Regions from separate parts of the Phyllobacterium sp. SB3 genome, predicted to be linked through region 3. Evidence: predicted binding sites of a transcription regulator. Region 3 holds the regulator's gene; each other region holds the start of a gene.

What was found. Region 3 encodes PhoB, which activates phosphate uptake and scavenging genes when phosphate is short. Its sites were predicted from a motif close to TGTCATNNANCTGTCAT; they were not measured.
Positions count from the first base shown of each region.
Region 1: a site for PhoB is predicted at 8,051-8,067, ahead of ABKW30_RS14680 (UDP-2,3-diacylglucosamine diphosphatase). Genes of this name have one in related genera too.
Region 2: a site for PhoB is predicted at 4,411-4,427, ahead of pstS (phosphate ABC transporter substrate-binding protein PstS). Genes of this name have one in related genera too.

Region 1 is NZ_JBDYKI010000003.1:717,275-727,753, forward strand. Features, by position in the region: gene ABKW30_RS14655 (ATP-binding protein) at 1-683, shown strand, start outside; gene ABKW30_RS14660 (ABC transporter ATP-binding protein) at 1,084-2,898, shown strand; gene gltX (glutamate--tRNA ligase) at 3,202-4,575, shown strand; gene ABKW30_RS14670 (DUF2865 domain-containing protein) at 4,493-5,563, opposite strand; gene ABKW30_RS14675 (NADP-dependent malic enzyme) at 5,630-7,927, opposite strand; gene ABKW30_RS14680 (UDP-2,3-diacylglucosamine diphosphatase) at 8,132-8,953, shown strand; gene ABKW30_RS14685 (glycosyltransferase family 1 protein) at 8,943-10,016, shown strand; gene ABKW30_RS14690 (MFS transporter) at 10,182-10,479, shown strand, end outside.
Region 2 is NZ_JBDYKI010000008.1:60,146-70,624, forward strand. Features, by position in the region: gene ABKW30_RS23720 (glycine betaine ABC transporter substrate-binding protein) at 1-754, shown strand, start outside; gene ABKW30_RS23725 (alpha/beta hydrolase) at 766-1,716, shown strand; gene ABKW30_RS23730 (mandelate racemase/muconate lactonizing enzyme family protein) at 1,769-2,893, shown strand; gene ABKW30_RS23735 (Ldh family oxidoreductase) at 2,890-3,876, shown strand; gene ABKW30_RS23740 (CBS domain-containing protein) at 3,968-4,081, opposite strand; partial or broken gene ABKW30_RS23745 (transposase) at 4,212-4,379, shown strand; gene pstS (phosphate ABC transporter substrate-binding protein PstS) at 4,657-5,745, shown strand; gene ABKW30_RS23755 (Na/Pi symporter) at 5,835-7,562, shown strand; gene ABKW30_RS23760 (CHAD domain-containing protein) at 7,568-7,855, shown strand; partial or broken gene ABKW30_RS23765 (CHAD domain-containing protein) at 7,878-8,339, shown strand; gene ABKW30_RS23770 (HigA family addiction module antitoxin) at 8,712-9,035, shown strand; partial or broken gene ABKW30_RS23775 (transposase) at 9,118-9,331, opposite strand; gene ABKW30_RS23780 (AraC family transcriptional regulator) at 10,263-10,479, shown strand, end outside.
Region 3 is NZ_JBDYKI010000001.1:248,824-259,302, forward strand. Features, by position in the region: gene ABKW30_RS01255 (nuclear transport factor 2 family protein) at 1-29, shown strand, start outside; gene ABKW30_RS01260 (ABC transporter ATP-binding protein/permease) at 238-2,100, shown strand; gene ABKW30_RS01265 (LTA synthase family protein) at 2,103-4,031, opposite strand; gene phoB (phosphate regulon transcriptional regulator PhoB) at 4,317-5,003, opposite strand; gene phoU (phosphate signaling complex protein PhoU) at 5,020-5,748, opposite strand; gene pstB (phosphate ABC transporter ATP-binding protein PstB) at 5,770-6,591, opposite strand; gene pstA (phosphate ABC transporter permease PstA) at 6,613-7,929, opposite strand; gene pstC (phosphate ABC transporter permease subunit PstC) at 7,926-9,392, opposite strand; gene ABKW30_RS01295 (substrate-binding domain-containing protein) at 9,483-10,479, opposite strand, start outside.

The DNA of each region.
Region 1 (10,479 bases), on a different contig from region 3:
TATCCGAGGCTTTCCTTGATATGGCGCGCAAGCTTCAGGCGCGTTCAGATACCATTCAAACCTTCGCAACCCACGTTTCACACGAGCTCAAATCCCCGCTGACTGCGATTCAGGGTGCTGCTGAGCTACTGCGTGAATCCGGTGACGAAATGGATACGGCGCAACGGCTACGCTTCTACGATAATATCGCTGCGGATACGCATCGCCTCAACGAGCTTGTACGCCGCCTGATCGAACTTGCACGCGCCGAAAGCGCCGACCTCACGGCTGAGACTACATCGCTCGCCCGGGTGCTGCCCGGCATCAAACCGCCCGAGGGCTTGACCATCAATATTTCCAGCGGCGCACAATTGCCATTCCAGATGTCCAGCGAATATGCAGGGATCATTCTCACCAACCTTGCCGAGAATTCAGTGCAGCACGGCGCACATCAGCTTATTCTCAATGCCCGAATTGAGGTCGAGGCGATCCTCATAACGGCATCAGATGATGGCAATGGAGTTTCCAGCGGCAACAAAGATCGTATTTTCGATCCGTTCTTCACGACAAGGCGTGAGAATGGCGGGACGGGAATTGGGCTCGGAATTATTGCGGCCCTGCTCAAGGCGCATAATGGAACGATCAGGCTGATCGATTCTGAAGCTGGCGCGCGTTTCGAAATGATTTTGCCAAAAACAGTCTAGGCTGGCATTTGCAAGTCCACGTTGCGCGGGACCGTGCCTACACTGTTGCAATCTGGCCGCACCGCAAAACCAAAGCCATTTGCACAAAAAATAGGCGCTTGGCGTGGCAAACCGATTCGCCTATAAGCCAATCTCCGGCAATTACGACCGGGAGGTTCACGAATGGTAGCTCTCATGATGTCCCCACGGGGCGGCGCCAGTTCCTGATATGTGATGGCGGAAAGCACTCAAGCTTTCCTATTGGCTTCACAAGTCAAGAACTCATCGCCGACATTGGCCTTGTCCGTATTCGGCCAAGTCGCCACACCACAATGCCGTACTGATTCACTTTTCTTTTTACGCGGCATCTTCTTTCTGTAATTCCTATTGAGGCCGGTGCTTTGCGTACCGGACAATCGTCATGGCTTTTTTACGACTCGCTATCCGAGGCGGAGCTTTCCGCAGCGTTCTTGGATTCACCTGGAAACATTGGCAGGCACAGCCCGTGCGTCTGTCACTAACGCTTGTTGCCGTGTTGTTTTCGACAATGGCTGATGTGCTGACCCCGCTTTATTCCGGGCGGCTCGTTGATGCCATCGTCAAGGGCAGTCCGCAGGACGAAGTAACGTGGAATGCCGCAATGACGGCGTTCTTCGCACTGATTGCCCTGTCTTTCGGGGCAATTGTTCTGCGCTATGTCATCTTCATGACAGTGGTTAATCTGACATTGAAGATGATGTCCGACATTGCGGCGAATGCCTTTTATCGCATCCAGCGTTTTTCGACTGACTGGCATGCAAATAGCTTTGCCGGTTCGACTGTGCGTAAGGTCACGCGCGGTATGTGGGCGCTTGACCTGTTGAACGATACGCTGCTTCTGGCACTGTTTCCGTCCATCATCATGCTCATCGGCTCGACAGCGCTGATGACGTGGTACTGGCCGGTCATGGGTATCATTGTCGGTCTGGGATCATTGCTGTTCGTGGTGGTCACGGTGCTGATGTCGCTTGGCTTTGTTGCTCCAATGGCAAGCCTTGCCAATCGCTGGGATACCAAGCTTGGCGGTGCCTTGGCCGATGCGGTCAGCTGCAACATGGTCGTCAAAGGCTTTGGTGCGGAAAGCCGCGAGGATGCCCGTCTTGCCAAGGTTGTGGCGAAATGGCGTGACCGTACAGCCCGCACATGGCGGCGCGGTACGATCAATGGAACAACACAGGGTTCGATGCTTCTCATCCTGAGAGGCTCGATGATCGGCGCAGCATTGCTGCTTTGGTCGAATGGACATGCGAGTGCGGGTGATATCACCTTTGTACTCACATCGTTCTTTATCCTGCAGGGCTACTTGCGTGAAGTTGGCATGGACATTCGCAATTTGCAGCGTTCTGTCAATGACATGGAAGAGCTGGTTGATATTCAGAGTCAACCACTTGGCATTGATGATCGTCCCGGCGCCAAGCCGATCGACATCACCAATGGCAAGATAGAGTTCGACAATGTGACGTTCCACTATGGTGCACACAGGCTACCGCTTTACGACCGGTTCTCGGTAACGATCCGGGCAGGCGAGCGGGTTGGTCTGGTCGGACATTCGGGTTCAGGCAAGACCACCTTCGTCAAGCTGATCCAGCGCCTGCATGATGTGCAGTCGGGCCAGATCCGCATTGACGGTCAGGATATTGCCGATGTCAGGCAGGCATCGTTACGCCAGCAAATCGCCATTGTGCAGCAGGAGCCAATCCTGTTTCACCGGTCGCTGGCTGAAAACATTGCCTATGCAAAGCCTGGTGCTACGCAGGCCGAGATCGAGGAAGCTGCCCGGCAGGCAAGTGCGCATGATTTCATCATGGGCTTGCCGAAGGGCTACGGCACGCTTGTTGGTGAGCGTGGCGTGAAGCTTTCGGGTGGTGAGCGCCAGCGCGTTGCCATTGCCCGTGCATTCCTTGCGGATGCCCCGGTTCTTATTCTGGACGAGGCGACTTCCAGCCTTGATTCAGAGTCAGAAATGCTGATCCAGCAGGCAATGGAGCGCCTGATGCTCGGCCGGACGACATTGGTGATCGCTCACCGATTGTCGACCGTTCGCTCCCTCGACCGGCTGCTGGTCTTCGACCATGGCCGTATCGCGGAAGAGGGCAACCACGAGGCCCTGATAGGGCTCAAGGGCGGTATCTATCGCGGCCTGTTCGAGTTGCAGGCGATGGAACTGACCAAGGGCCTGATGCTTCAGGACGACTAGGACGCTTCGCTGCGGCGACCTCTTATCTCTCTCCCTTGCGGGAGAGAAAGCGCAAGAGAGAGTAAGTGCATCGAAATTTGCATTTGGCTCAAAGCGTGGTTCGACGGGGCTCACCATGAGGAAGGTTGTTACTTGCAGGGAGTTTATCTTCTGCAAGGTTGGCGACTAATGTGCAATCAACCACTTTCCTCATGGTGAGCCCCGTCGAACCACGCAACGACCGGAATGCAGATTATGCCACTCACACAGTGGGAGATGCCAATCCATATTGCCATTCCCCACCGCATCCGATATTCCCCCACCATGACCCCAATCGTACGTTTTGCTCCTTCACCCACCGGCTATATCCATATTGGCAATACGCGCACGGCCTTGTTCAATTGGCTGTTCGCGTTGAAAAATGGCGGGCAAATGGTCCTGCGTTTTGACGACACGGATGTTGAGCGATCCAAGACAGAATATGTCGAGGCGATAGCCGAAGATGTGGAATGGCTGGGCATCAAGCCTTTCCGCGTGGAATATCAGTCGAAGCGCTTTGCCGAATATGCTGCGGCCGCTGAAAAGCTGAAGGCTGCCGGTCTGCTTTACCCATGCTACGAGACTGCCGAGGAGCTTGACCTGAAGCGCAAGCTTCGTCTCGCACGGCGTCTGCCGCCGGTCTATGGCCGCGATGCGCTGAAATTATCTGACGAAGACAGGGCGAAACTGGAAGCTGAAGGCAAGCGCCCGCATTGGCGTTTTCTCCTACCGAATTTCAAGGGTGATCCTTTCGCTCCTGTGCGCACCGAAGTGCATTGGGACGATCTGGTTCGCGGTCCGGAAACTGTCGATCTTGCGTCACTGTCAGACCCTGTGCTGATCCGTGAGGACGGCACGTATCTTTATACATTCACGTCGGTGGTCGATGATATCGACATGGGCATCACCCATATTATTCGCGGTGACGATCATGTCACCAATAGCGGTGTTCAGATTTCGATCTTTGAGGCAATGGGTGCGAAGTCACCGCAGCTTGGCCATCATAATCTGCTGACAACTGCGACAGGCGAGGGCCTTTCGAAACGTACAGGCGCATTGTCGGTGGGCAGTCTTCGCCGCGCTGGCTATGAGCCCATGGCCGTTGCAAGCCTTGCGGTACTGACCGGCACTTCGGAAAACGTGGTGGCCGTGCCTGACATGGACACGCTGGCCGCAATCTTTGATCCGGCGGCTACATCAAAGTCATCTTCGAAATTTGATCCGGCGGATCTCGACGCGCTGAATCGCACGCTGATTCATGCCATGTCTTTTGCTGACGCGAAGGAGAGGCTTGCGGCTCTTGGCATTGAAGGCAGCGATGCAGAAGCATTCTGGCTGGCCGTTCGCAGCAATCTGACCTTCGTATCAGATGCATCCCAGTGGTGGGCAATTGTCAAAAATGGCCCCGCTGCCGATGAGGCTTTGGCTGATGAAGATCGTGAGTTTATCAATGCAGCTTTCGACATTTTGCCGTCGGAGCCATGGAGCCGCGAGACCTGGAAAGAGTGGACGGATGCTGTGAAGACACAAAGCGGCCGCAAGGGCAAAGGCTTGTTCATGCCTCTGCGTATTGCGCTTACGGGCCGGGCTTCCGGTCCTGAGCTTGCGGATCTTTTGCCCCTCCTTGGTCGGGAAGGAACGTTGGCCCGACGACCCTGACCTTTCGGTTCGGATCGATAGGCTTGTCCTCGCTCAAGGGTTTTGGCAATGGCGCTTCGGTCGCCGGTTTGCCCAGTTCAATGATCGAAGAGGGCTTTTCCTCTACCTTTGGAGCTGGCGGGGCGGGCTCTGCCTTTGTCTGAACCGGTTGCTCTTTTGGCTTAGCCGGTTCTGTCACTGTGGGCTTTGCCGGTTCGATTACCGGCAGCTTTGCGGGCTCGGTTGGTGCTGGCGTAGTCGGCAAAGGCTCTTGCTTCGTCACCGCAGGTTGTTGAGGGTCTATCGCGATAATCGATGGCGTTTTGGGCTGAGAAGGCGGTGCGGGCGGTGACGTGGGTTTGGGCGGTTGTTTTGCAAGTTCGCGCGGATTACCCATGGTCGAGAAATTGCCGGCGGTTTTCTGGCATGTACATTGCGGCGTAGCATTGGCGCCAGCCTTGCGGAATTTGAACGCGTTCGGCATATCCCGATAAGCCTGACCACCAAGCGAAATCATTGCTTCGGGCCGCTCTTCCCCTGTTGGCTTGAAGAAAAGCTGCGCTCCGGGGCACTGTGCCTGACATTGCGCCTGATCGCGGGGAAAGTTTTCCGCCCCTGTCTCATAGGTCAGCGGGAAATAATAACCGTCACATGTGCGCACGCACATGGTTTGGTATTGGCCACCCTCGATGGGAACCGGGATTGAACCGGGGCCGACAGGTTGCGGCTCGCGCCCTCCGTAAATCTCGTATGAACCCGGCTCTTCTTCGTCCAGTCGCGGCAGATCGCGATACTGATAGTCATTTATCGGGCAATTATTGGCATCGAGTGCCGCTTCAATGCGATCACGACGCAAATTGAACTCGTATTCGTCCAGCGTCGGATCATTGTTCAACCTGTCGAGACGGCTTTGCATGCGCGCGCAACTCTCGCTCTGCGCATGAGACAACCCGGTTACCGCCAGTAGAGCGGCAAATGCGGCAAGGATAATCAAGGGTGTCCGGAGCATGGATGGTCTCATATTAAAATGTCGATGAAACCATCCACGCTCGTGCGGCAGCAATAAGACGAAGGCCTATTCAACCCGTTGCGAGGCCTCTACAACAGCCAGCGCTGTCATGTTGACGATGCCGCGCGATGTTACCGAAGGCGTCAGGATATGGGCTGGCTTGGCTGCACCGAGCAGGATCGGGCCAACATGCAGCGCATCCGTAACAGTCTTGACGACATTCAGCGTGATATTGGCGGCATCGAGATTGGGGAATACCAGCAGATTGGCTTCATCCGTCAGGCGGGAGTGCGGCAGCACGCGTTCCCTCAGCACCTGCGAGAGTGCGCTATCGCCATGCATTTCACCGTCCTGCTCAAGCTCTGGTGCTTTCACGCGCAGGATTTCCGAGGCACTGCGCATTTTTGCGGCGCTTTCGGAATCGCGCGAACCGAAATTCGAATGCGAGAGCAATGCGGCCTTGGGCTCGATACCAAACCGGCGGATTTCGTTTGCTGCAAGCACTGTCTTCTCGGCAATTTCTTCCGCAGTAGGATCGATATTCACATAGGTATCGGTCAGGAAAAGCACGCCGCGCTGCGAGATAAGCAGGCTGAGCGCGGAGAAGTTACGAATACCTTCCGATTTGCCGATAATCAGTTCGACATTGCGAAGGTGCCGCTCGAAACGACCTTCAAGACCGCAGATCATGGCATCGGCTTCGCCGCGTACGATCGCGAGCGCAGCAATCACCGTGCCGCTGGCACGAACCATCGTCCTTGCAACTTCCGGTGTGGTGCCACGCCGCCCCGTAAGACTGACCAGCAGATCGACATAATCGCGATAACGTGGATCGTCTTCCGGATCGATGACATCGAAATCCTGCCCGATCTTGATTTTCAATCCATAGCGTTGAAGCCGCGTTTCGATGACCTGCGGACGTCCGATAAGGGTTGGAACGGCAATGCCTTCTTCCAGCACGACCTGAGCTGCACGAAGCACGCGCTCGTCTTCGCCATCGGCATAGATGACGCGCTTTTTCTCCGCGGTTTTTGCCGCAGTGAAAATCGGCTTCATGATGAGGCCGGAACGGAAAACGAAGCGGTTTAGCCGGTCGAGATAAGCGTCGAAATCTTCGATGGGGCGTTCGGCAACGCCAGTTTCCATTGCAGCCTTTGCCACAGCTGGCGCGATGCGCAGGATCAAACGCGGATCGAAAGGCGACGGGATCAAATAGTTTGGGCCGAATGTCGGTGTTTCGCCGGAATAGGCGCGGGCGGCAACGTCTGACGGCTCTTCACGGGCAAGCGCCGCAATGGCCTGAACCGCCGCCATTTTCATTTCTTCATTGATGGCACTAGCGCCGCAGTCCAGCGCGCCCCGGAAAATATAGGGGAAGCAAAGGACGTTGTTGACCTGATTGGGGAAGTCCGACCGGCCTGTGCAGATCATCGCGTCAGCGCGTGCAGCGCGCGCTACTTCCGGCATGATTTCCGGATTAGGATTGGCGAGCGCCATAATCAGCGGATTTGGCGCCATCTGTTTCAGCAGTTCAGGTTTCAACACGCCTGCTGCTGACAGGCCGAGAAACACATCTGCTCCGCCAATAACATCGGCCAGAACACGCGCATCGGTCTTCTGTACATAAACGGACTTCCAGCGATCCATAAGTGTGTTGCGGCCTTCATAGACCACACCATCAAGGTCGCAGACCCAGATATTCTTGCGATCTGCGCCAAGCTTGACGAGAAGGTTGAGACAGGCAAGCGCTGCCGCGCCAGCACCGGAAGCAACGATCTTGACCTTTGACAGGTCTTTGCCGGCAAGCTCCATACCATTGATGATGGCGGCTGCGACGATGATGGCCGTGCCGTGCTGGTCATCGTGGAACACCGGAATGTTCATCTTCTCGCGAAGCTGCTCTTCGACTTCGAAGCACTCCGGTGCCTTGATATCCTCAAGGTTTATGCCGCCGAATGTTGGCTCAAGAGCTGCAACAACATCGACAATCCTGTTGATTTCCTGCGCATCAATTTCGATGTCGAATACGTCAATATTGGCGAATTTCTTGAAAAGGACCGCCTTGCCTTCCATTACAGGCTTGGAAGCGAGTGGTCCGATATTGCCAAGACCAAGCACGGCAGTACCGTTGGAAACCACTGCAACCAGATTGGCGCGGCTGGTGTAATCGGCAGCCTTGGACGGGTCTGCGTGGATGGCCAGACAGGGAGCGGCAACACCTGGAGAATAGGCGAGGGCAAGGTCGCGCTGGTTGCCAAGCGGCTTTGTCGCCTGAATTTCCAGCTTACCCGGCGTCGGAAAGCGATGGTAAAACAGCGCGCTTTCATCAAGTTCTGAATTGCCGGGTGTGTTGTCCTGAGCCATGAATTGGTTCCTTCCGGAGTATCGGTCTGCGTCTTTGGTCTAAAATTCAACTGTCCATCTGAGGCTTAAATGAACCCAGATTTGATACAAGTCTTTATCGCGTAAGTCTGCATTTTTCCTTGCCGTCATAAGACTGTGACATGAATCGGGTTTGTGTCGCGCAGAAAGACGCATATGCGTCAGCGCGATACGGAGATCCGCATCATGGTCGAGACCGAACCCAAAAAGTTTCGCACGCTGTTTCTGTCCGATATCCATCTCGGTTCAAAAGGTGCCAAGGCCAGCTTTTTGCTGGACTTTCTGAAGTATCACGACGCCGAAACCATATATCTCGTCGGCGACATTGTTGATGGCTGGCGGTTGCGCCGCTCATGGCATTGGCCGCAGGAGCACAATGATATTGTGCAGAAACTCCTGCGCAAAAGCCGCAAGGGCGCGACAATTCATTACATTGCCGGAAATCATGACGAGTTCCTGCGTGACTTTCAGGGTACGCATTTCGGCGGCATTGAAGTCACGGACCGCATGATGCACGAAACGGCCGATGGCCGTAAATTCCTTGTGATCCACGGCGATCAGTTCGATGTGGTTGTTCGTAACGCCCGTCATATCGCATATCTTGGTGATTGGGCCTATGACGCGGCGCTGGCCATCAACACGGTGATGAACAAGGTGCGCCGCCGCCTTGGCCTGCGCTACTGGTCGTTCTCCGCCTGGGCAAAGTTCCGCGTCAAGAAAGCCGTCAATTTCATCGGCTCTTTCCAGACCGTTGTTTCCGACGAGGCACGCCGTATCGGAGCGGATGGCGTCATTTGCGGCCATATTCACCACGCCACCATCGAACAGATCGACGGTATCGAATATATCAATACCGGAGATTGGGTGGAAAGCTGCACGGCAATTGTCGAACATTTCGACGGCCGGATGGAACTCCTTTCATGGACTCACCTCATCGGCGAACAGGCAGGATTTGCTCCCGTGATCCAGATTGCCGACAAGCGGCCAAAGGCGGCGAATGCGGCGTGACGAGGTAAAACGGCTCGTCATCGTTTCGGATGCTTGGCATCCGCAAGTGAATGGCGTCGTGCGGACCCTGACCAAGGTGCGCGAGGAAATGGAAGCGCGGGGCTTCGAGGTGACGATCATTTCCCCGGCGGACTACCGTTCAGCACCTTGCCCGACATATCCGGAAATCCGGCTTGCATTGACTTTGCCCTCTGCCGTCAAGGCGCGCATTGAGGCCATACAGCCTGCCTATGTGCATATCGCCACCGAAGGGCCGCTTGGCATGATGGCACGGCGCGCCTGCATCAAGAATAACTGGCGCTTTACGACCAGCTTCCATACCCGTTTTCCCGAGTATCTGCGCAAGCGCCTGCCGGTCCCGCTATCCTGGTCCTATGGCTGGTTGCGCCGCTTTCACAATGCCGCCGAATCCTGTCTGGTGCCGACGCAGTCGATCCATGACGAATTGGTTGCACGCGGCTTTGAAACCCTGAAAGTGTGGACGCGAGGCGTCGACCGGCAATTGTTCCGGCCACAGCCGGACATTGATCTGGGCTTGCAGCATCCTGTTTTCATTTGTGTGGGGCGTGTTGCCATCGAGAAGAATCTCGAAGCGTTCCTGTCGCTGGATCTGCCGGGCACGAAACTGATTATTGGTGATGGTCCCGACCTCGACAATCTGAAGCGCCAATATCCAAAGGCTGTCTTTGCCGGGAAACATGAAGGTGAAGCACTGGCAAGATACTATGCCGGGGCCGATGTCTTCGTCTTCCCGAGCCGCACCGATACGTTCGGGCTGGTACTCTTGGAGGCCATCGCCTCCGGATTGCCGGTTGCGGCCTATCCTGTACCGGGGTCGAAAGATGTTATCGACGCGACCGGCGCTGGTGTTCTATCGGAAGATTTGGGCGAGGCTGCACTGGCGGCACTGGCCATGGGTAATGTTGATCCGGAAACCACCTTGGAAGGATTCAGCTGGAAAGCTTGTGCCGATATATTCGAAAGCATTCTGACGAAGATAGGCGTCTCCCGCGAAGTGCCCGGGCGTGTGGTCAAACCCAGCCGGACTATTTCTGTTCGTTAGATATTGTGAATCATCGTTCGTGCGTGCCGGGAACACAATGAATTTGTGCGTATGGTCCGCCTCTAATTCTATGAACTCGTTGAATTTCATGATAATTGCGAATCTCAAGGCAACGCATGGTTGCGATTCTGCCTGAGCAGCTCCGAACTTCCGAAAGTTCCACCAATGACAGCCGCCGTTGCGGATTTAAGCCAAGGCAAACCGTCTCGCTTCGAGCTACGGATTGCACTGACCTATTTTGCTATTTTCATGTCCAGCGGGTTGCACCTGCCATATTTCCCGCTCTGGCTTGAATACCGTTCACTGACGCCGACGGAAATCTCCATTGTTCTGTCAATGCCGCTGTTTGTGCGGGTTATCGCGGCACCACTGGTTTCGATGCTTGCAGACCGCTCCAATGATCGCGCGCATATCCTTACGCTGTGTACAGTTCTGGCAGTTATTGTTGCGGCATTCTATTTCG
Region 2 (10,479 bases), on a different contig from region 3:
GCTCCTGCTGGAAGGCAAGGGATATACTGTCGAAAAGAAAGACGGACTGGGGACGAGCATCGCTCGGTCCGCCTTGGAGAGCGGTGAGGTCGATCTTTACTGGGAGTATACGGGCACCTCACTTGTTACCTTCAACAAGGTGACGACGTCACTCGGCCCCGACGAAACCTATGCCAAGGTAAAGGAGTTGGACGGGGCAAAAGGACTGGTCTGGCTTGCTCCCTCCAGGGCCAATAATACCTATGCTCTGGCAATCCGACAGAACAACCCAAAGACCGATGGCATGAAGACCTTATCCGATCTTGCCAAGGCCTATCGCGACGGCGGCGAGGTTATGATGGGCGCGACGGCCGAATTTCCCAAACGCCAGGATGGCTTGCTCGGACTTGAGAAGACATATGACTTCAAAGCCGGGCGATCGAATATCCGCCCCATGGAGATCGGGCTCGTCTACAATGCCTTGTCGAATGGTGACATCGACGTTGCAACCGTGGGCGCAACCGACGGCCGCATTGCGGCGATGAAGCTGACGTTGCTCAAAGACAACAAAAGTTTCTTTCCCAACTACGCGCTGGCCCCGGTGGTTCGCAAAGCGACACTCGACGCTCACCCGGATTTGCAGCCTCTGCTCGAGTCGCTCTCCGCGAAACTCAACGATGCCACCATGCAGCGCCTGAACGGAGAGGTCGATGTCGAGAAGAAGCCCATCGAAACCGTCGCAAAAACCTATCTTCAAGACGCAGGCCTTCTCTGACGGACCGTGCCATGCAACCCGATTATTCAAACCTCATTGATAGCGAGACATGGTCATTCATCGATCGCATCAACGCGTTCTATCCGCCAGAAGCTGCCGGATGGCCGATGGAACGCAATCGCAACGTTTACGACCGCATGTGCCGGGAGTTTCACGCGGGGATACCTGCCGGGGTCGCCATCGAAACCTCGGCCATCGACCTGGCGGATCGATCATTGCCAATCCGGATCTATGCGAACGGCGAGCCTGCTGGCTCAGCTGTAGTTCTGTATTTTCACGGTGGCGGCTTTATTCTCGGCGGACTAGACAGCCATGACGATATTTGCGCCGAAATTTGCGACCGCACTGCCTTGACGGTGATCTCCGTAGACTATCGCTTGGCTCCGGATCACCGGGGGACAGCCGCGTTCGACGATGCTGTTTGTGCATATGAATGGACGGCAGCCCGATACGCCCAGCCTGTCCTGCTGGTCGGTGAATCCGCCGGTGGCACGCTCGCGGCATGCATTGCCGGCCATGTAACCAAGCATAGCCAACCACCATGTGGTCAGGTCCTCATTTATCCTCTGCTCAGCGGCGCCAATGAGGGAGACTCGTACATTAGGCATCGTCACGCGCCATTGCTGTCGGCCGATGATGTTGTTTTCTACCGGAGCCTGCGTGGCAACGTTGCCGACATGGCGGATGACGAACTCTATACGCCGCTAGCGTGCACCAATTTTGCAAGCCTGCCGCCGACAGCGATCTTTACCGCCGAATGCGACCCGCTCGCCTCGGACGGCGACATCTACTGCCAACGCTTGCTGCAAGCCGGACGGCCCGCGGCCGTGGTCGAGGCAAAGGGCCTGCCGCATGGCTATCTCCGCGCGCGCACCAGTTCGTCTCGCGCCGCTGCGGCCTTTGCAAGTATTGTTCAAAGCGTAACAGCCCTCGGGCTTGGTGAGTGGAATCCATCACAATAAACAGAGCGCGACGGCAGCGACCATTCGGCGGAAACTTGCGAAGGAAAACAGCATGGTGAAGATTTCCAAAGTGCATATACGGCCACTCGTACTGCCGCTTAAGCAGCCTTATCACTGGTCCTACGGCATACGGGAGACATTTGCGGTAAATCTTATCGAGATCGAGGCGGACAATGGCGTGGTCGGTATCGGCGAGTGCACTGTCGCTCCCGATCAGGGAGGGACCGCCGCCATTCTCAGGCGGCTCGCCGGCCATCTCGTCGGTCATTCCCCCTACGATGTCGCACCGCTGATATCGCGAATCTTTCAGCAGGAATATCTCGGGCATGGCGCCAATATCATGCGGGCAGCGAACCAGATTTTTTCAGGAATCGACATGGCGATGTGGGATCTGCAAGGCAAGCTGGCCGGGCTGCCCGTCCACCAGCTTCTGGGCGGAGCACACCGTAAAGCCGTGGGCTACTTCTATTTCCTGCAAGGGGAAACCGCAGAAGAATTGGCGGAGCATGCGGCCGCTGGATACGCGGCAGACGAACGGATTTTCTACCTCAAGGTCGGGCGCGGCGAAAAGCTCGACCTGGAGATTACTGCCGCAGTGCGCCATGAAATAGGTAATGCCCGCTTGCGGCTTGATGCCAATGAAGGCTGGAGCGTGCACGAAGCGATCAATATGTGCCGCAAGCTCGAGAAGTTCGATATCGAGTTCATCGAGCAGCCCACCGTCAGCTGGAGCATCCCGGCCATGGCACATGTACGGGAATCGGTGGGCATACCGATTGTGGCGGATCAGTCGGCGTTCACGCTTTATGACGTCTATGAAATCTGCCGCCTGCGCGCCGCTGACATGATCTGCATCGGCCCGCGCGAGATTGGCGGGATCCAGCCGATGATGAAAGCGGCCGCCGTGGCCGAAGCTGCGGGACTGAAAATCTGCATTCATTCATCATTCACCACGGGTATTACCACCTGCGCAGAGCATCATATCGGGCTGGCGATTCCCAACCTCGATGATGGCAATCAGATCATGTGGCAGTTGGTTCAACAAGACATCGTCGCCTTTCCCGGCCTTTCTCCACAAAATGGCTGGCTGGCTGCGTTCCAAGGTCCGGGGCTTGGCTTCGACCTTGCCCCGTCTTTGGTTGCGGAAGGGGAAAAGCGATATGCAGAAGCTGCATGAGTAGCATTGGCGTTACGGCGGAAGAGATCGAACGGACTGCGCTTTTCGCGCTAATTGCCCATGGTGCAAGTGTGGCGAATGCAATACCTGTGGCGCGTGCCATCGCCCGCGCCGAGGCCGAAGGCAATTCCATCTGCGGCCTGTTCTACCTGCCCATCTTTTGCGAACATTTGGATTGCGGCAAAGTCGATGGCCGCGCCGAGCCGCATGTAGCCGTACAGGCGGCGGTGATACAGGTCGATGGCAGGTCCGGTTTCGCTCATCCGACTATAGAGGTGGGAAACACGGCACTGGCAGTGGCTGCACAGCGATATGGCATAGCATCAATGGCGGTGAGAAATTCATACAATTGCCTGGCGCTCTCGCACCATGTCACGCCACTGGCTGAGCAGGGGCTAATCGGTATATGTATGTCCAACGCTCCAGCGTCCGTTGCGCCTCCAGGTGCGATCAGGCGTATCTTTGGGACAAACCCGCTTGCCTTTGCCATCCCCTTTGCCGGGCAGCCTCCGATTGTCGTCGATCAAAGCATGAGTGCGGTGACGAAGACCGAGGTGATACTGCGACGTAACCGCGGCGATCCCATCCCCCTCGGCTGGGCGCAGGATAAAGCAGGCAACGCCGTCACCGACGCCGCAGCAGGACTGGAGGGCTCATTGTTGCCCGCCGGCGGGCAAAAAGGCGCCAATGTTGCCCTGCTTATCGAAGTCCTAGCCGCGGCGCTGACAGGCTCCGCTTTGAGCACGCAAGCGAGCGCATTTGGCGATAATGCAGGTGGACCGCCTGGTGTGGGTCAGTTCATCATTGCAATCGACCCTGCACACTTTGCTGGACAGGCTTTTGCAGCGAGCATCGGCCATTTGGCCGCGGCCTTCACGGAAGCGGGCGTACGACTTCCCGGCCGGACTCGCAATCGCCTCTTTGAGATAGAGGTGGATATTAATCTCTGGCGGAAAACAAATGCGCTGGTGAAGTCAGTCTAGCCGATAATCTATCAAGCCAGGCCGCTCGGCTGTCATTATATAAATTCGCGATCTGAACGTCCGCAGTGCCGGTCTGCCGTTCCTGAAACAGTCACGCAATCAGGTCTGATTGCGTGACGATCCCAACGACGCGGTTGTCGGTATCAGCAATGGGAGTGTGATGCAGGCCCATGTCTGCCATTGACGGCAAGAGCCTGGCTATCATGGTTTCAGGCGCGACCGATTGTTCTGCTCATGTTGATGTGGCGCCGAGGGGGAACCCGAAGTTAAGCGGAACCCGTTCTCATCTTATCAAGACGATGATTGTAGAATTACATGTTTCTTGGGTTGAGAGTGCGCAGGGCAAATCGATTGCAGAGGCAATCCGGTCGATAGGCGTAACGGAAGTAACATACTACCGATGGCGGTCTGAATACGGTGGCCTGAAAGGCGACCAGGTCAAGCGACTGAAGGAACTTGAGACAGAGAATGCCCGGCTTCGGCGCGCTGTTTCTGATCTGACCTTCGTAGCCGAGCAATGTAAATCTCCTTGATGTGTCAGTTGAATGACAGCTTGCTGTCAATTTTCGAGATGGTCTCAATTAAAAAGGGTGCGGTTGAATCTGCATTCTCGGTAACTCATGCAGTGAGTTGTCATTAATGTTTTAAGAAACGGAGGTACTAAAAAAGTAAGATTATCTTTTTCGGAGCGTCGGTCGGACGTCTCTGCACTCGTCTTGTAACGGTGAGTTCGGACGTGCGTGTCGATCTGTCAAAGACAATGATCGTGAGGTGTCGACGATGGACCGTTTCCTACTGCGTATTTGTCAAAAAAGACCAGTTGTTTTAGACATTTTCAGTGCCGCTCTCCTGGCCACAGGCCTCGCGTTGACTCCCGCCGCCTGGGCAGAGCCTATCCGGGGGGCTGGCTCGACATTTGCGGCGCCTGTAATTGCAAAATGGGCAGAAATTTACAAGACCGCACGGATGGATGGTGGCGACTTCAGCTCACCAGACTGGACGGTCGATTACGAACTTGTCGGCTCGTTGGCGGGTCTGATGAGACTTGATCAGCCAGAGCTGGATTTTGCGGCGACGGATGTTCCTGTGTCTCATGCGGAACTTGCCCAACATGGACGCCAGCAATTTCCAATCGTGCTGGGCAGTGTTGCAATTGCCATCAATCTTGATGGTGTCGCGCAGGGCCAGTTGAACCTGTCTGGTCCGCTGCTTGCGGATATCTACCTTGGCAAAATACAATCCTGGTCCGATCCTGCGATCAAGGCAATCAATCCGGATCTGGTTCTTCCAAGCCTGAAGATAAGCCCCATTCATCGCAAGGATGGATCAGGTACCACCTACATGTTTACCGAATATCTCTCGTCGGTCAGTGCCGAATGGAAGACGAAGTATGGGGCGGACACGTTGATAAGCTGGCCATTGGGGACGGGTGTCGAAGGAACGCAGAATCTCATTCTTGCCGTAAAGGGGACAAAGGGCACGATTGCTTATGCGGAATCCGGGCAGGTAGAACGGGCAAGCCTTTTTTTTGCTGCCGTCCAGAACAAGTCGGGCAAATTCGTGGAGCCGGGTCCGGAGGGCGTCAGAGCAGCTCAAAACGCCGTTGACTGGTTGAAGGCGGAGGATTTCGCCGTCTCCCTGACCGATCAACCCGGCGATGCAACATACCCAATCTGCGGGGCAACCTTTGCCGTGGTACCAACGATAGGCAAGTCGTCGGGCCGCTATCGCCGTGTGCACGACTTCTTCCGCCTGGCCTTCAAAACAGGTAGCCGCGATGCCGAGGCGCTTCGCTATGTGCCGTTGTCACAGCCTCTGGTAAGCGAGATTGAAAAATACTGGCTCAAGGAGCCGTCAGCAGCACGTTGAACCGTTTTAACACCTGCTGACTAGATGTCCGCCTTGGACAAGTGGATTTTTGTTGGATCGCGCCACAGGCGCTGAGGGGATAAGGCACAATGGATATAGATATTTTCAAGGATATTCTCGTGCCGGTCATCGGCGGGCTCGGCATATTCATGCTTGGACTGGAGTTCATGTCGAACGGCATCCAGGCGCTCTCTGTCAACAAGATGCGAGCTTTTTTGGCCAAAGCCGCTGGAACACCGATTAAGGGTGTTGTTGCTGGCACGTTAATTACGGGTGTCATCCAATCATCGACAGCGATGACTGTCATGGTGGTCGGACTGGTGAATGCCGGGGTTGTCGGATTGAGACCCGCTATCAGCGTTATTATGGGTGCCAATATCGGTACGACACTTGGAAATGGCTTGATTGCTCTTCCGTTAGGACCGCTGGGGTTGATCTTTGCCGGACTTTTCTCATTGGTCTATTGCTTCTCCAAGAATGACAAGGTGCGCAATATCGCGCTTGCCTGCATGGGGTTCGCGCTGATTTTCTACGGGCTCAATCTCATGACGGGTGGTTTGCGGCCACTCCGTAATATCCCCGAGGTGATGTCTGTCCTGTCGACACTCCAGGCTGATTCCTATTTCAACTTGATCAAGTGTGTTCTTATTGCTGCTGGCGTTACTGCAATGATCCACTCGTCCTCGGCTACGATTGGTATCGTGATGGGACTCGGTGCCGCCGGTGTTCTGGATTGGACCACTGCAGTAGCATTTTCCCTGGGTGCGGATTTAGGAACCACCATCACATCTTGGATCGCGTCCCTTAACCTGTCCAAGAATGCGAAACGCGCTGCATATGCCCACATATCCTTCAATATTATCGGCGTATGCATTACTGTGCCTCTGTTTTTTACCTCAATCAACGTGCTCGCCTGGGTCATGCAATGGTTTGGCGGCGACCCGGGAATTCCTGTTGTGGTAGAGGGTAAGGAGACTTTCCCCCTCGTTCCGGTGGCTGTCGGTCTCTATTCGACATTCTTCAATATCTTTAACACCGTGCTGCTCTTTCCCTTCGTCGGCGTGTTTGAAAACGTACTGGCGCGTATCGGACGCACTGATGCCGAAGATGTCGAAGACTACTCGACACCCAAATTCTTGGACCGTAAAGCTGCTGGCGATTTTGCAAAAGCCATCCCAGCCGTCCAGCAAGAGACCGCCCGCCATCTGCAGGCTGGTGCCATGTTCCTGGATATCGCACGCTCCGCGAAAACCGCACCGTCCGATCCAGGCGAGCATTATCTTGCTACCGATATACTCAGCCGCGACATCCGCGAATACACAGCATCGCTCATGAAAGAAGATCTGCCGTATGAACAGCTCGATCTTGTTGCCAGCCTGATCGAGGAGGCGGATTTCACGGCTGCATTGACGGAATCATTGCATCAGGTAGCGCGGCGTGTGAAGCGCGAAGAGTTTAGCCCGGCGGCGCGGGCAATCGTCGATGTCGCGCTCGACAAGCTTGACGCATCCCTTCAGGATATTATGCCAGACTACGGTGTTGCCAGTCCGGCTATGCCTGCCGGTCACGTCAGCATCCCGGACGTTGAGGAATTGCGGGCGCGGACATTGGCACTCGGCCCGAATGCCGGCGCTGCGGAACGGGGTACGATCCTGGCGCTTCTCGGTTCTATCGAGCGCGCCGAAATCCTGATCCGTCGTATCGATGACGAGCGCAAATCGGTCAATCGACAAAGCGTGCTGTCAAGGGCCGCACACAAAACCGAAAAGCCTCTCTCCTTAAACGATGCTGGACTGAGCCCCATGCCAGCGGAGTAACAGTCATGGCCTGCACGCGGAGCAAAGTCGTGCGCGGCTATGCCCGGGCGCTGGATATTCATCCGGCGGCGGTGAAGGCGGGCCTATCGAGTCTTCGCGGCGATGACAGCGTTGATGAGGGAATTGCGAAACTGTTGTCGGGCTGTCAGCAACAGATACGGGCAAATCTTTGCCCCGCGACAAGTGACCGTGAACCCGAAGGTGTCCACCGGTTGCGGGTGGCCTTGCGACGGTTGCGCTCGGCCCCTATTGGTTGCGACGCGAGCTGGACGCACCTTCGCTGCAGGCGCTAGATGCTGAAGCAAGCGCTTCGCGCGGACATTGGGACCGTCACGCAATTGGGATGTCTTCATCGATTCAACGCTTTGCGAAATCGAGGTGGCCAGTCTCCCGGACATCGAATTCTCCGTACTACGTGACGCCAGCGTTCCATTCCGAACCCGGGCCCGTCAGGATGTGCGTGAAAGTATTGCCGACGGGCGAACCAACCGCTCTCTATTGTCAATGGGGCTCGCGATCGAGCAGAGGAACTGGCGAAACGATAATGCAAGTGAGGATCTCGGAATATTGACCGAGCCGCTGAGGAAGTTTGCCGACCATGTCCTCATCCCTCTTGAGCGCAAGGCACTCAAGCGCGGACAGCACTTTCGCTAGATGCGACCGGAAGCACGCCACAAGCTGCGGCTTACCTTGAAGAAACTGCGGTACGCCGCAGAGTTCTTTCTGCCGCTATATTCCAGTCACGCGTCGACCAAAAAGTATCTCAGGCAACTGTAGAGCATGCCGGAGTCGCCCCGCTGCTCGACAGGTGGCGCAAATTCAAGTGCACTGCGCCGTTTTGACCCTGCCGAAAAGTCTCTCGTCCTAGAAGAGCGCAGTTCCCTGCTACGCATCGCGCAGCGGTTGCGATTCGCCATATCGTTTGTAAAGCCTGCAGCCGGTGCCGATGGCCGTTCCCGATGTTGGTTCTTCACAGCTCGATAAAGTTACATATCCGTAAAATAGCTGTCACAATCAACGCCGGCTTCATGAATCGTTCACGGCGGAAATGAGCGTTGCCGCTGTAGCGCCACGTTTTTTTCATTCGCTTGACACGCGGTCAGGCTATGAATTGATCAACGTGATATGAAACCCGATTGGCAAAGCAAAATGAACACATCGGCAAATCGGCGGACGCCGCATGAGGCACTCCATCCTGGCCAACATTTGCTTGAATGCATCAAGTCCCACGGCCTGTCGGAGCAAGATTTTGCGCTGCGTGCGGACATACCGATGGCGACGATTGATGCCATCATTGCTGGCCGGCATCCGATCACCTGCGATATCGCCCTGCGTATAGACCGAACACTGGGTATCATGCCGGATCTCTGGTTTGTCCTGCAATCAAGGTGGCAACAGCATCAGAAGAAGCTTTCCATTGCTGCGTTGTCCCAGACGTTCCCCGATCTGCTCATCGAGCAGGTGATGCCGTGATCGCCCATCAGACGCTGGAACTGTTTGCTGGTGTAGTGGGCAGGTTCAAGCGGTCGTCGCAACATCTTCGGCGAGTTTATCAGCGGGCGACTTTGCGCCGCAGCCATTCGATCTCAAGTTGTTTTGACTTCATCTGGCCATGCCCTGGAAAAGACTGGATCGGAGCCATGCTCTCTGATCCATTTGCGCAGCACATTCTCGTGGACATCGAGGTCGCGGGCAGCCTGTGTAGTAGCGACACCGCGCTTCTTCATCGCTTCAAGCTTGTATTCGCGGCTGAACTTTTGTCTTTGCATTCATACTTTCTGGTTTCATGCAGAACACCTTAACTCTATGTCTGTGAAACCGGTAGCAGGCCACAACGCTTCGCGTCCATTCACGACCCGATCTACAACCTTCATTACTATACTATCCCCGCAATCAATTCAGCTCCGCCGACTACCGAGAACTGCGTCAGGCTGCCACCAACATGTGGCGCGAAATCGCATGCGTGAAATAGCCTGAACATCACTCAAAGATATAACTAAGTCGACTGCAAAGTTAAGGTTCCAGTATTCTCCAGACAGCGTTGGTAGAGTTAACGCGCCGAAGATTTAGCTCGACAGAATTAGTTTATCGGTTCAGAATCGAGTTTCGGGCAGCCATTCAAAGATTGAATCAGAGCGTGATAATGGATTCATTATCAGTGATAATTGGCAGTCGGCTTTGAGCTTGATTAAGTTCTGGTAGAAAATTATTACAGGAAGATAAATAACGTTTCATTCAAATATGGGGCTTAGCTTCACCAAATAAATTAGCCAGCATGTAACATGTGTTAATTCCCTCGTATGTAAGCCAATCCTGAGGATAAGAGCGAACATATGCTTTTGTCATAAAGCAAATATACAGTAGATAACTTGATGGAATCCTAGATTTCAGAAAATAAACATTCGCGAATCGAAATTTTTTCTCGGGCGTGGGTTGACACCGATCCTAATTATTCCGAGTAAATGCCCAAAAGGTAAGCAAATGCCCAATTTGTGCTATATCGCGGTTGTGAGATCGGGTTAATGCCTAAATCGAAGTGTGTAGAAGTAAAATATAGTCATTATCAAAGCGACTGTAGCGATGCATCGCAAAGCCTCTGTGACAATTCCCTCTTTGTACGAGATGACTACGATGATTAGAGCCGATCTAGACAGAACGTTTTCTTGCCGAGATATTGCTGCCATATTGAGACTCGGTCGATTGGCTGCGCCCAAGGATATGCCGGATGGGCATGCAACTAGTAGTTTGCCATTCAAAGGCGAGTTTACGGTTCAGAGCGTTGTGAGCGGAATCCACACCGTTGTTTCGGACATCAAAAGTAACCAGGATTTTTCGCTCATCAACCCGATGCGATCAAGTTTGATGTGTTTGGTATTATTGGGTGGATCCCCGATAACACTGTACTCTCCCGGAAGAC
Region 3 (10,479 bases):
AGCGTGTGACACCGCAGCCTCAACAATAAGCATTGGTGCCCGGGCGATGATTTGCCTGGGCTTCATCTCTGAGCGCTCCCTTTTCGCAAATATTAACCCAATTTTAACCACGGTTTGTTGCAATGCGTAACATTGTGTTACAATAATTGAGAATCAAACCGAGGAAATCCTTTGCAAGCAGGCAATGACGCCATTGAGAAAGCAGTTCCCGCCAACAGAACCTCCACATTATCCTCAATGTGCAGCTTCTGGGGATTGCTAAGGGCGTACTGGACTTCGGATCGCTGGGTCGAAGCCTGGGCACTGACAATCGCCATTGCGCTCTTGACCGCAGCGGCAAGCAAGGCCAGCGTCTGGATGGCAATGGCGTCCGGCGAGTTGATCAGCTCATTTGTCAATATTCACGACCCGCTTGTGATCGATCCGCTCAATGTGATTCTTGTAAATGCCGGTATTCTCGCCGCACTCGTCGCGGTCAAGGAAGTTGGTTTCATCGGCTTTCGCCACCTCCTGTCGACCACGCTGCATCGCAAATGGCGCGGCTGGCTCAATACCCGCTTCGGCGAAGCGCTGCTTGATGGGCAGCACACCCACTATCATTTGCAGCAGGGCGGCTCTTCTTCTACCCAAGACCAGACGCCGGATAATATCGATCAGCGCATTCAGGAGTCCATCAAGGGCATGACCGGCGGCGCTATCGGCCTTGCAATGGGGGTTCTCGGTGTCACCATGTCCATTATCTTCGTGGGCCAGAAGCTCATTGAAATGTCGACGCCAATTCCCGGCCTCGATATTCTCGGCGATTATGGCAGCGCCACGCTGGCCTTCGCTGCAATTGCTCTATACGTCCCCGTCAGTACATGGATTGCCATGCGCATTGGACGCGTGCTCGAAAAGCTCACTTTGGCCATGCAGCAATCCGAAGGAAGTTACAGGGGCGAGCTGACCACGCTTTTGCGCCGCAGCTTTCAGGTAGCCGCCGCCAATGGCGAGACAGTCCAGAAGTCGCTGCATGGCAGGCTTTACAAAAGCGTTGATAAAAATTGGGCTCGATTCAATGTTTTCGATGCGTGCTACATGTCGTTCACATCGGTCTATAATTTCTTTTCTGCCCGTATCGTGGCCTATATTCCCGGTCTTCTGCCCTATATGGGCAACACGATCAGCTTCAAGAATTACATTACCGGTTCCGAACTCGTCGGCTCAATGATCAATGAATGCTCGTGGTTCATCCATGTCATGCCTGCGATCGCCAATCTGCGGGCAAATGCGCGGCGCGTCACCGAACTCGCACAGGCCGTCGAGCGTGTCAGCCAGCCCTCCGAATATTATCGTTCAACCGGCGTCAGCGAGTTTAAATTCGCAACGCAGCACGAGGCCTTTGGCATTTCGGTCCGCGGCCTTGAATTGATGCATCGCGATAGCGAGGTGAAGCCTTTTCTGACCTTGCCGAATATGCGCCTGCGCAAGGGCCAATGGGCATATATCAAAGGCGATTCCGGCAGCGGCAAAACCTGCCTGCTCAAGGCAATGAACGGCCTTTGGGGTTACGGGCGCGGCGAGATATTCTACCCGAAAGATGCGGCAACCATGTATGCCGCGCAGGAGGTAAAGCTCCCTGGCGTCTCGCTTAAACAGCTTGTCTGCCTGCCGATGGACGAAGCCCGCTTCAACGATGCATCTGTTGCCGCCGCATTGCATCGCGCCGGCATGGGCGACTTTATCGAAAATCTTTCCGATGAAAGCCGTGACGGCACTTCATGGGATCAGCTTCTTTCGGGCGGCCAGAAGCAGAAACTTGTGCTTGCGCGCATCCTTCTGCACAAACCTGCCGTTCTGTTTCTCGATGAGGCAACCGGCGCGCTTGACCCGGATTCCAAGATTGCCTTTCATCAGGCTATCAAGGATCACTGCGCCGGTACAACTGTCATCAGCGTGATGCACGAGATTGAAGCGCCCCGCTCCATTTCCGGCGAAAGCTTCTACACAGATATACTGGAAATCGGTGACGGCGTGGCTATCCAACGGTCACTTCAGGAAATACCGGCAGAACCCGTTCCAACGCCAGTAACCAGCTTCCCGCTGGTTGCAGCAGAATAGCATCAAAACATCGGGGCTGTAGCCTTGCCCGCACCGGTTTCGGGGAAGAATTTCTGCGTACCGTGCTGCTCACCGAACATCATGTCAAATTGCAAAAGCCGCAGATTATTGATCAACGGATCGATCTGCTGCTTGCCTGACCAGTCAGGCATCGGCTCGTCATTTTCCGTCACCAGCATATGCCGGTCTATGACCTTGTACTTGTCCCGAACTGCTCCGAGAACGCCGGTATAGTAAGGATGGCTCATGCCTGCCAATTCCAGCACATGCAGCGGCAGGAATGACGGGCTGACCGTACCGATGCCATAATCGGCACCCCATGTATTCGACCATACGACCAAGGGCGTTTCATGCTGTTTCAGCATGTCATCCAGAGGCGCCCGCCGGTCGGCCACACGATTTTTCATGTAGCCCGTCGCCACATAGGCCTCGTTGAGCGGCGGCAGATGATCCCCGAAGAAAACAAGGATCGTTGGGCGTTTGCGGTGGGACGCCCAGTTCATCAATTTTTTCAGGCTGCGATCCGCGTCGGACGCGCCTTCCGAGAATGTCTCGATGATCTGACGAGGGCCCTCGCCCGCATCCGTGGCAGCGCTGATCCGGTTATTCTTGTAGCGGTTCGGTTCGTAAGGACCATGCCCCTGCAATGTAACCGTGAAATAGAAGAATGGTCCCTTGGCCTTGTCTGCCTCGCTGATCACCTCGTCCATCAATGCATCATCGGAGACCAGCGGCCCACGTGCCTTCAGCTTTGGCAGGTTTTCTTCCGACATGAATGTATCAAAGCCGAATGATTCATAGACATTGCGGCGATTCCAGAACCACTCCCGATAGGGATGGATCGCTTTTGTCTCATAACCCTCGCTTTTGAAGAACGTCGCCAATGACGGCACGGAGTGACGGACATATTGCTGATAGGGAATGCTGCCATATGGCAGAAAGGCATTGGAAAAGCCCGTCAACGCCTCAAATTCCACATTTGCAGTCATCCCGCCGAACTCCGGTGAAAACACCGAGCCGGACTGATTGGCGCGAACTGTAGGGATCGGGTCGCGATTGAAACTCACGCCGGGAAGCCGGGTTGGGTCCCAGAAAGATTCGCTCATCACCATGATGATATCGGGTTTGCCCGTGGATTCGAACAGTGCCGGAACCGAAGGTATCGAGCTGATCGCCTCTGCCGAATATCCCGCTGGCGCAGAAACATCCGCCATCGGCAGGTTGAGCGCAAAAGCCATGGTGAAACCATTATGCGCGTAGTTCTCTTTCTGGTCCCACATGATCGGTTGAACATGCAGCCGGTCCCGCGCCCATGAGAATGTGTTGTAGTCCATGATCGAGACAAAGAATGCCAGCGCAGGCACCGCAAGTGCCAACCGCCAAAGCCGGCCCTTACTGCTAAGGCGTGTCCCCCGTTTGCGCCAGAACCGCCACGCCATTACTAGTCCGGTGGCAGCTGTAACTCCGGCCAGCAGCAGCGCAACCGCCGTCCATGGCCGCTCGCGAACCAGCAGCGGCATCAGGTCAAATATCTGGCGCGAATACAAAAAATCCGCCGGATAGAGCGGATCGCCAAGATAAAGAGCTTTCTGCCGCCCTACCCATGTAAAAAACAGGGCAAGCGGCGCAACAATCAGCAGGCCGTTATGGGCCCGGCCGAAAATGGCATCCAATGTAAGAATAATCAGGACATAGAGACCAACTGTGGTCCATGCCGGACGATAAAGCTGCTGAAAGAAGAGAATCGAGTCTGAGATTGAGCCCCGAAACACCAGTTCGATGGCAAGAACAAGCATTGTGGAGATGGCAAATACGGCCGTCAGATAGCCCGCGTGGCGGAAAAAACCTGCCAGCCGCGATGGCCTGACCACCGCTTCTGCACCGGACCAGACATTCGTTTCAAGTTCCACTTGCTCGATCTGCCCAGCCAAAAACATCTCCACGCTACACGAGAACGGCATTCACAAAACCGTCACATAAACGTCATATATCAGCGTTCCGTTCCCCGACCAGTGACAAAATCGTTAATGCCGATAAATTTGTCTTGATACAGAGTCATGGATTGTGATGGCTGGCGAGCTTTTGTGCCGCGACCGGAATGGCAAGTCTCCGGAGTTTAAAAAGAACATGAATACAATGTGGCCCGGGTCGTTCTTGTGAGGAACGGCCCGGGCCGGAATGTCTGAAACAAAGAAGTTTATACGGAAAGCCGGTCGCTATCCGAAAGAATAGCCTGCACCGCGCACTGTACGGATGGGATCAAGCGAGCGGCCGATATTGATTGCCTTGCGCAGACGGCCCACATGCACGTCAACCGTGCGGTCATCGACATAAATGTCCGCGCCCCAGACATTGTCCAGTAATTGACCGCGCGAGAACACCCGGCCCGGCGATTGCATGAGGAATTCCAGCAGGCGGAACTCGGTTGGACCGAGCTTCAATTCGCGTTCCTTGCGGAAAACCCGATGCTGCTCGCGGTCAAGCTTCAGATCGCCAAAGCTCAATACGTGTGAAAGCAGGCTGGGATTGACCCGTCGCAGCATGGATTTGATACGTGCCAGCAATTCCGGCGTGGAGAACGGCTTGACCATGTAGTCGTCCGCACCGGTTGAAAGTCCGCGCACACGCTCGCTTTCTTCCCCGCGTGCCGTCAGCATGATGATCGGCAGGATTTCCGTCTCGCGGCGCGCACGCAGGCGGCGGCAAAGTTCAATACCCGAAAGACCCGGGAGCATCCAATCGAGGATCAGCAGATCCGGTACTTTTTCGCGCAAGGCTATTTCGGCTTCGTCACCACGGCTGATGGTTTCGACAATATAGCCTTCAGCCTCCAGATTATACCGGAGGAGTACACTGAGGGCGTCTTCGTCTTCAACGACTGTGATTCTGGGAGCTATAGGCATGATCTGCTTCCGGCAATTATGGCGTGACTGGCTCGTCTAAAATAACGGTATGGGACTGGTCTTCCTTCGGACGTTCCGCTGGAAGCTGGGTTCCCGTGACAATGTAGTAAACCGTCTCGGCAATATTGGTGGCATGGTCACCGATACGCTCGATATTCTTGGCGCAGAACAGCAGATGCGTGCAGGCCGATATGTTGCGCGGATCTTCCATCATGTAAGTCAGGAGTTCGCGGAAAAGCGATGTGTAAAGCGCATCGATCTCATCGTCGCGCTCGCGGACGATGTTGACCTGTGCCACAGAACGCGTTGCATAGGCGTCCAGCACATCCTTGAGCTGTGTCAGCGCAAGCTCTGCAATTGTCTGCAAGCCACGATAGACAGAGAGCGTCTGCCGCGTGTCATTGACCGCAACAACGCGCTTGGCGATGTTTTTGCCGAGATCGCCGATACGTTCGAGATCGGACGAGATGCGGATGGTGCCGATGACTTCGCGCAGATCGATTGCCATTGGCTGGCGCTTGCCGATGATCGTGATGGCCTTTTCGTCAATCTCGCGCTGACCGGCATCGAGGATCAGGTCATCCGAAATAACGCGCTGGGCAAGGGCATTGTCAGAATTTACCATGGCGGACACGGCCTGTTCGACCATGCGCTCCGCATGCCCGCCCATCTCTGCAATCTTGTGCGTGAGGAACTTCAGTTCATCGTCATAGGAGCGGACGGTGTGTTGTGCTGTTTCAGTCATTGCCTAAGCCTCTTCCCGTGATCAACCGAAACGTCCGGTAATGTAGTCTTGCGTGCGCTTTTCGGTAGGGCTCGTAAACATCATTTCCGTGTCGCCGACTTCGACAATATTTCCGAGGTGGAACATTGCAGTACGTTGCGACACACGAGCAGCCTGCTGCATCGAGTGTGTGACGATGACAATCGTATAGTTCTGGCGCAATTCATCGATCAACTCTTCGACTTTTGCCGTAGCAATCGGATCAAGCGCCGAACATGGCTCATCCATGAGGATGACTTCAGGGCTGACCGCAATGGCCCGTGCGATGCAAAGGCGCTGCTGCTGACCGCCCGAAAGGCCGGTGCCAGGTTCATGCAGACGATCCTTGACCTCAGCGAAAAGACCGGCGCGTTGCAGGCTTTTTTCAACGATTTCCTCCATATCCTGCCGGGTACGGGCAAGACCATGGATGCGTGGTCCATAGGCCACATTCTCGTAGATGGACTTCGGAAATGGATTGGGTTTCTGAAAAACCATGCCGACGCGGGCACGCAGTTCGACAACATCGATTTTCGGATTGTGGATGTCTTCGTCATCGAGCGTGATAAGTCCGCCCATCTTGCAACCTTCAATCGTATCGTTCATGCGATTGAGTGTGCGCAGGAAAGTGGACTTGCCGCAGCCCGAAGGCCCGATCAATGCCGTTACCATCTTTTCCGGTATATCCAGACTGACGCCGAACAAGGCCTGCTTGTCACCATAATGGACGGTGACGTCGTTGCCTCGCATCTTGATCGCATTGGTTTGCGCGTTCATCTTGTCATTCACCGCTTTTTCGAGATTTCGTTCGGTCATTAGATTCATGATTGGAGCCTTCCCCGTGACCTACCAGCGACGCTCAAAGCGGCGCCGAAGAATGATTGCCGTGATATTCATGACCGCAAGGAACAGCAACAGTACGATGATAGCACCGGATGTCCTTTCAACGAAGGCCCGTTCCGCCTCGTTGGCCCACATATAGATCTGCACCGGCAATGCCGTCGACGGATCGAGCGGTGTCACGGGACTGTTGGCTACGAAAGCCACCATGCCTATCAGCAGCAGCGGTGCCGTTTCGCCCAGTGCGTGAGCAAGGCCAATGATGGTGCCGGTCAATATGCCTGGTGCGGCAAGCGGCAGCACATGATGAAAGACCATCTGCGTTTTTGAGGCACCGATGCCCAGCGCCGCAGAGCGGATAGAAGGTGGTACCGCCCGCAGTGCCGCACGGGTCGCGATGATGATCGTTGGCAATGTCATCAACGTCAGGACCAGCCCGCCGACCAGCGATGCCGAGCGTGGCAAGTGAAAGAAGTTGATGAATACCGCAAGCCCCAGCAGACCGAACACGATTGAAGGCACGGCAGCCAGATTATTGATATTGACTTCGATAATGTCTGTCAGCCTGCTCTTCTTGGCATATTCCTCAAGATAGATGGAGGCGGCAACACCGATTGGCAACGATAGACCCAGCACGATGAGCATCATGTAGAGCGAGCCTATCAGCGCGACACCAAGTCCCGATGTTTCAGGACGGCTGGACGCACCATAAGTGAAAAGGCCGGAATTGAACCGCTGGGCCATAATGCCCTCATCCCTGAGCGCGTTCATCCAGCCGACCTGACGGTCGGAAACCTTGCGCCGGGCTTCGTCCACACCAAGGTCGATCTGACCCTTGAAGGCGGAGTCGATATCGGCACCCGTCAGAACCCAGATGTTCTGCGTGGTTCCGATCAGTGCGGGATTACGGACAACAAGCTCACGCAATTGTCCGCGCACGCCGTCGGAAAACAACTTGCCCAGCTCACGTGTGGCAGGCTTGTCGCTTGCATTCACACCGAGCTTCTCGGCCAGGGCATTGCGGGCAAGAACCGGATAGTTCGCAGTCAGAAGAACATTCGGGTTCGTTGCGCGCGCATTTTCAGGATCAATGACCGCCGGGTCGAGATTGATCGCCAGATTGACCTCGGTTTGCCAGAATGCGGTATAGCCGTTGGAGAATACCGAAAACATCAGGGCAACAAGAAAGAATAGTCCTACAGCAATCGCGGCAATGCCGTAAATCCGGAAGCGGCGTTCGGCAGCATAGCGGCGCTTTAGACCGATATCGCGCCGCGCGGGACGGGCTGGAGCTGATACCGGATTGAGAGTTATGTCGGTCATTCGTACTGCTCCCGATACTTACGCACGATGTAGAGCGCGAAAATATTCATCGCCAGAGTGATGAAGAAAAGGGTGAGGCCAAGGGCAAACGCCACCAGCGTCTGGGGCGAGTTGAACTCGAGATCGCCGGTCAACTGATTGACGATCTTGACGGTGATCGTGGTCATTGCATCGAACGGATTGATATTCAGATTGGCAGCGACGCCGGCAGCGAGCACCACGATCATGGTTTCGCCGATAGCACGCGATGCCGTCAGAAGCAGAGCGCCGACAATACCCGGCAATGCAGCCGGTAAAATCACGCGGCGAATGGTTTCGGATTGGGTCGATCCGAGCCCGAGCGAGCCGTCACGCAGCGAGCGCGGAACCGCAGTGATGATGTCGTCGGACAGCGACGAGACGAAAGGGATCAGCATGACACCCATGACGATACCGGCGGTGAGCACGCTTTGTGCCTGGATAAACGCGTAACCACCGGAAAGCGCCGCACTCAAGTCACGCAGGAAGGGCCCAACCGTGACGAGGGCAAAGAAGCCATAAACGATGGTCGGGATACCGGCCAGCACCTCAAGCAGCGGTTTGACGACCGAACGCACACTGCGGCTGGCATATTCAGCCATGTAGATCGCGGCAAACAGCCCGATCGGCACGGCAAAAAGCATGGCGACGAAAGCGATATAGAGTGTTCCGGCAAGAAGCGGGATCAGACCGAATTGCCCCTGCGATCCGCCTGAGCCTGCCGCGGCAAAACGCGGGTCCCACACTGTTCCGAAAAAGAAACTCGTCGGCGAAACCGACTGGAAGAATGTGAGTGTCTGGAACAGCATCGACAGGATGATGCCGATAGTGGTCAAAATGGCGATGGTAGATGCGGCGACAAGCGCACCGAGAATGATCCGCTCGACATTGTTGCGGGCCCGGGTCCGCGCCTGAATGCGGGACAGCCCGAAAATCGCACCCGCAATAGCGAGGGCAATGGCAATGAATGCGCCGGTATTCTTCGCGAGCTTGGAATTCTTGTTCCACTCAATAGCGATGGGGATCATGAAATCCTGACCCTCTGTCGCCAGAGCTACGCCTTTTGCGGACAGAATAGGGCGCAGTTCCGCAAAAGTCTGAGGAAGATTTTGCCGCTCCGCATCCGTAAGACGGTCGAGGCCGCGGGCAATGCCGCTCACCATACCGAGTTCCAGACTCTGACTGGCAATGACACTGTTTTCATTGTGGACTGGCAATTCTGAAATTGCAGTCCGCTCAAGATACATGCTTGTCGCTGCGGCCCATATGGCGATGAACAAAACTGCAGGCAGTGCAGAAACCAGAAAAGCCCACCAGCCATGATAGTGTGGCAGCGAATGTGCCTTGACGCTCCCATTGTCCTTGCCCGCAGCACGCCGGCTACCGATGAGGTATGCGGCAACAGCTATGGCGATGACGATTGTAAAAACCAGCAATGTGGACATCAAAGCTTCCTCGATCCGTCCGTGCAAATTCAAAGTCTGATGACGATCAAGCGGGCGGCCGGGGCCGCCCGCTTGATGCAGTCAGGCTTATTACATTGTCTTACCGGCAGTGAATGCGTCGCGCTGTTCCTTGCGCTCGGCTTCTGGTGCAGCAACAAGGCCGTATTCAACCAGTGGGCTGTCTTCGCCGATCATCTGCTCACCAAGGAAGAACTCAACATATTCCTTGAGGCCCGGGATAACGCCGAGATGAGCCTTCTTGACGTAGAAGAACAACGGACGGGAGACCGGGTACGTGCCGCTGGAGATTGTTTCAGTGCTTGGAACAACGCCCTCGACTGTAGCAACCTTCAACTTGTCGGCATTGTTTTCATAGAATGCCAGACCGAAAACGCCAACGCCGGTCTTGTTGGCGTCGATGCGTGCCAGTGTTTCGGCATAGTCGCCATCGATATCAACTGCCTTGCCGTCCTTGCGGATGGCGATGCAGGCGGAAGCTGCTGCCTTTTCGTCAAGGCCAGCTGCCTTGATCGCGTCTGCGGCACCGGCTGCCTTGCAACCGCCAGTCATCAGCTTTTCTTCGAAGACTTCGCGTGTACCGTGCTTTTCACCAGGGATGTAGGCGGCAATGTCCCAATCCGGCAGGGCAGGATTAACCTGGTTCCATTTGGTGTTTGGATTTGCAACGAGTTTGCCGTCAACCGGAACCTGCGCGGCAAGTGCCAGATAAATGTCCTTGGGTGTCAGAGCCCAGTCTGGACCCTTGATGTCGGTAGCAAAAACGATGCCATCATAACCGATGCGCACTTCCTGAACGTCCTTCACACCGGCATCGACGCAGGACTTCAATTCGCTTTCCTTGATCGGACGCGATGAGTTGGCGATATCAACTGTGTCTTCGCCGACGCCCTTGCAGAATTCCTTGATGCCTGCGCCCGAACCACCGGATTCGACAACAGGCGTCTTGAAGTCAGGATAGGTCTCGCCGAATGTTTCGGCAACGATCTTGGCATAGGGCAGCACTGTGGAGGAACCGGAAATCTGGATCTGATCACGTGCAGACGCAGTGCCGAGGGAAGCTGCAATG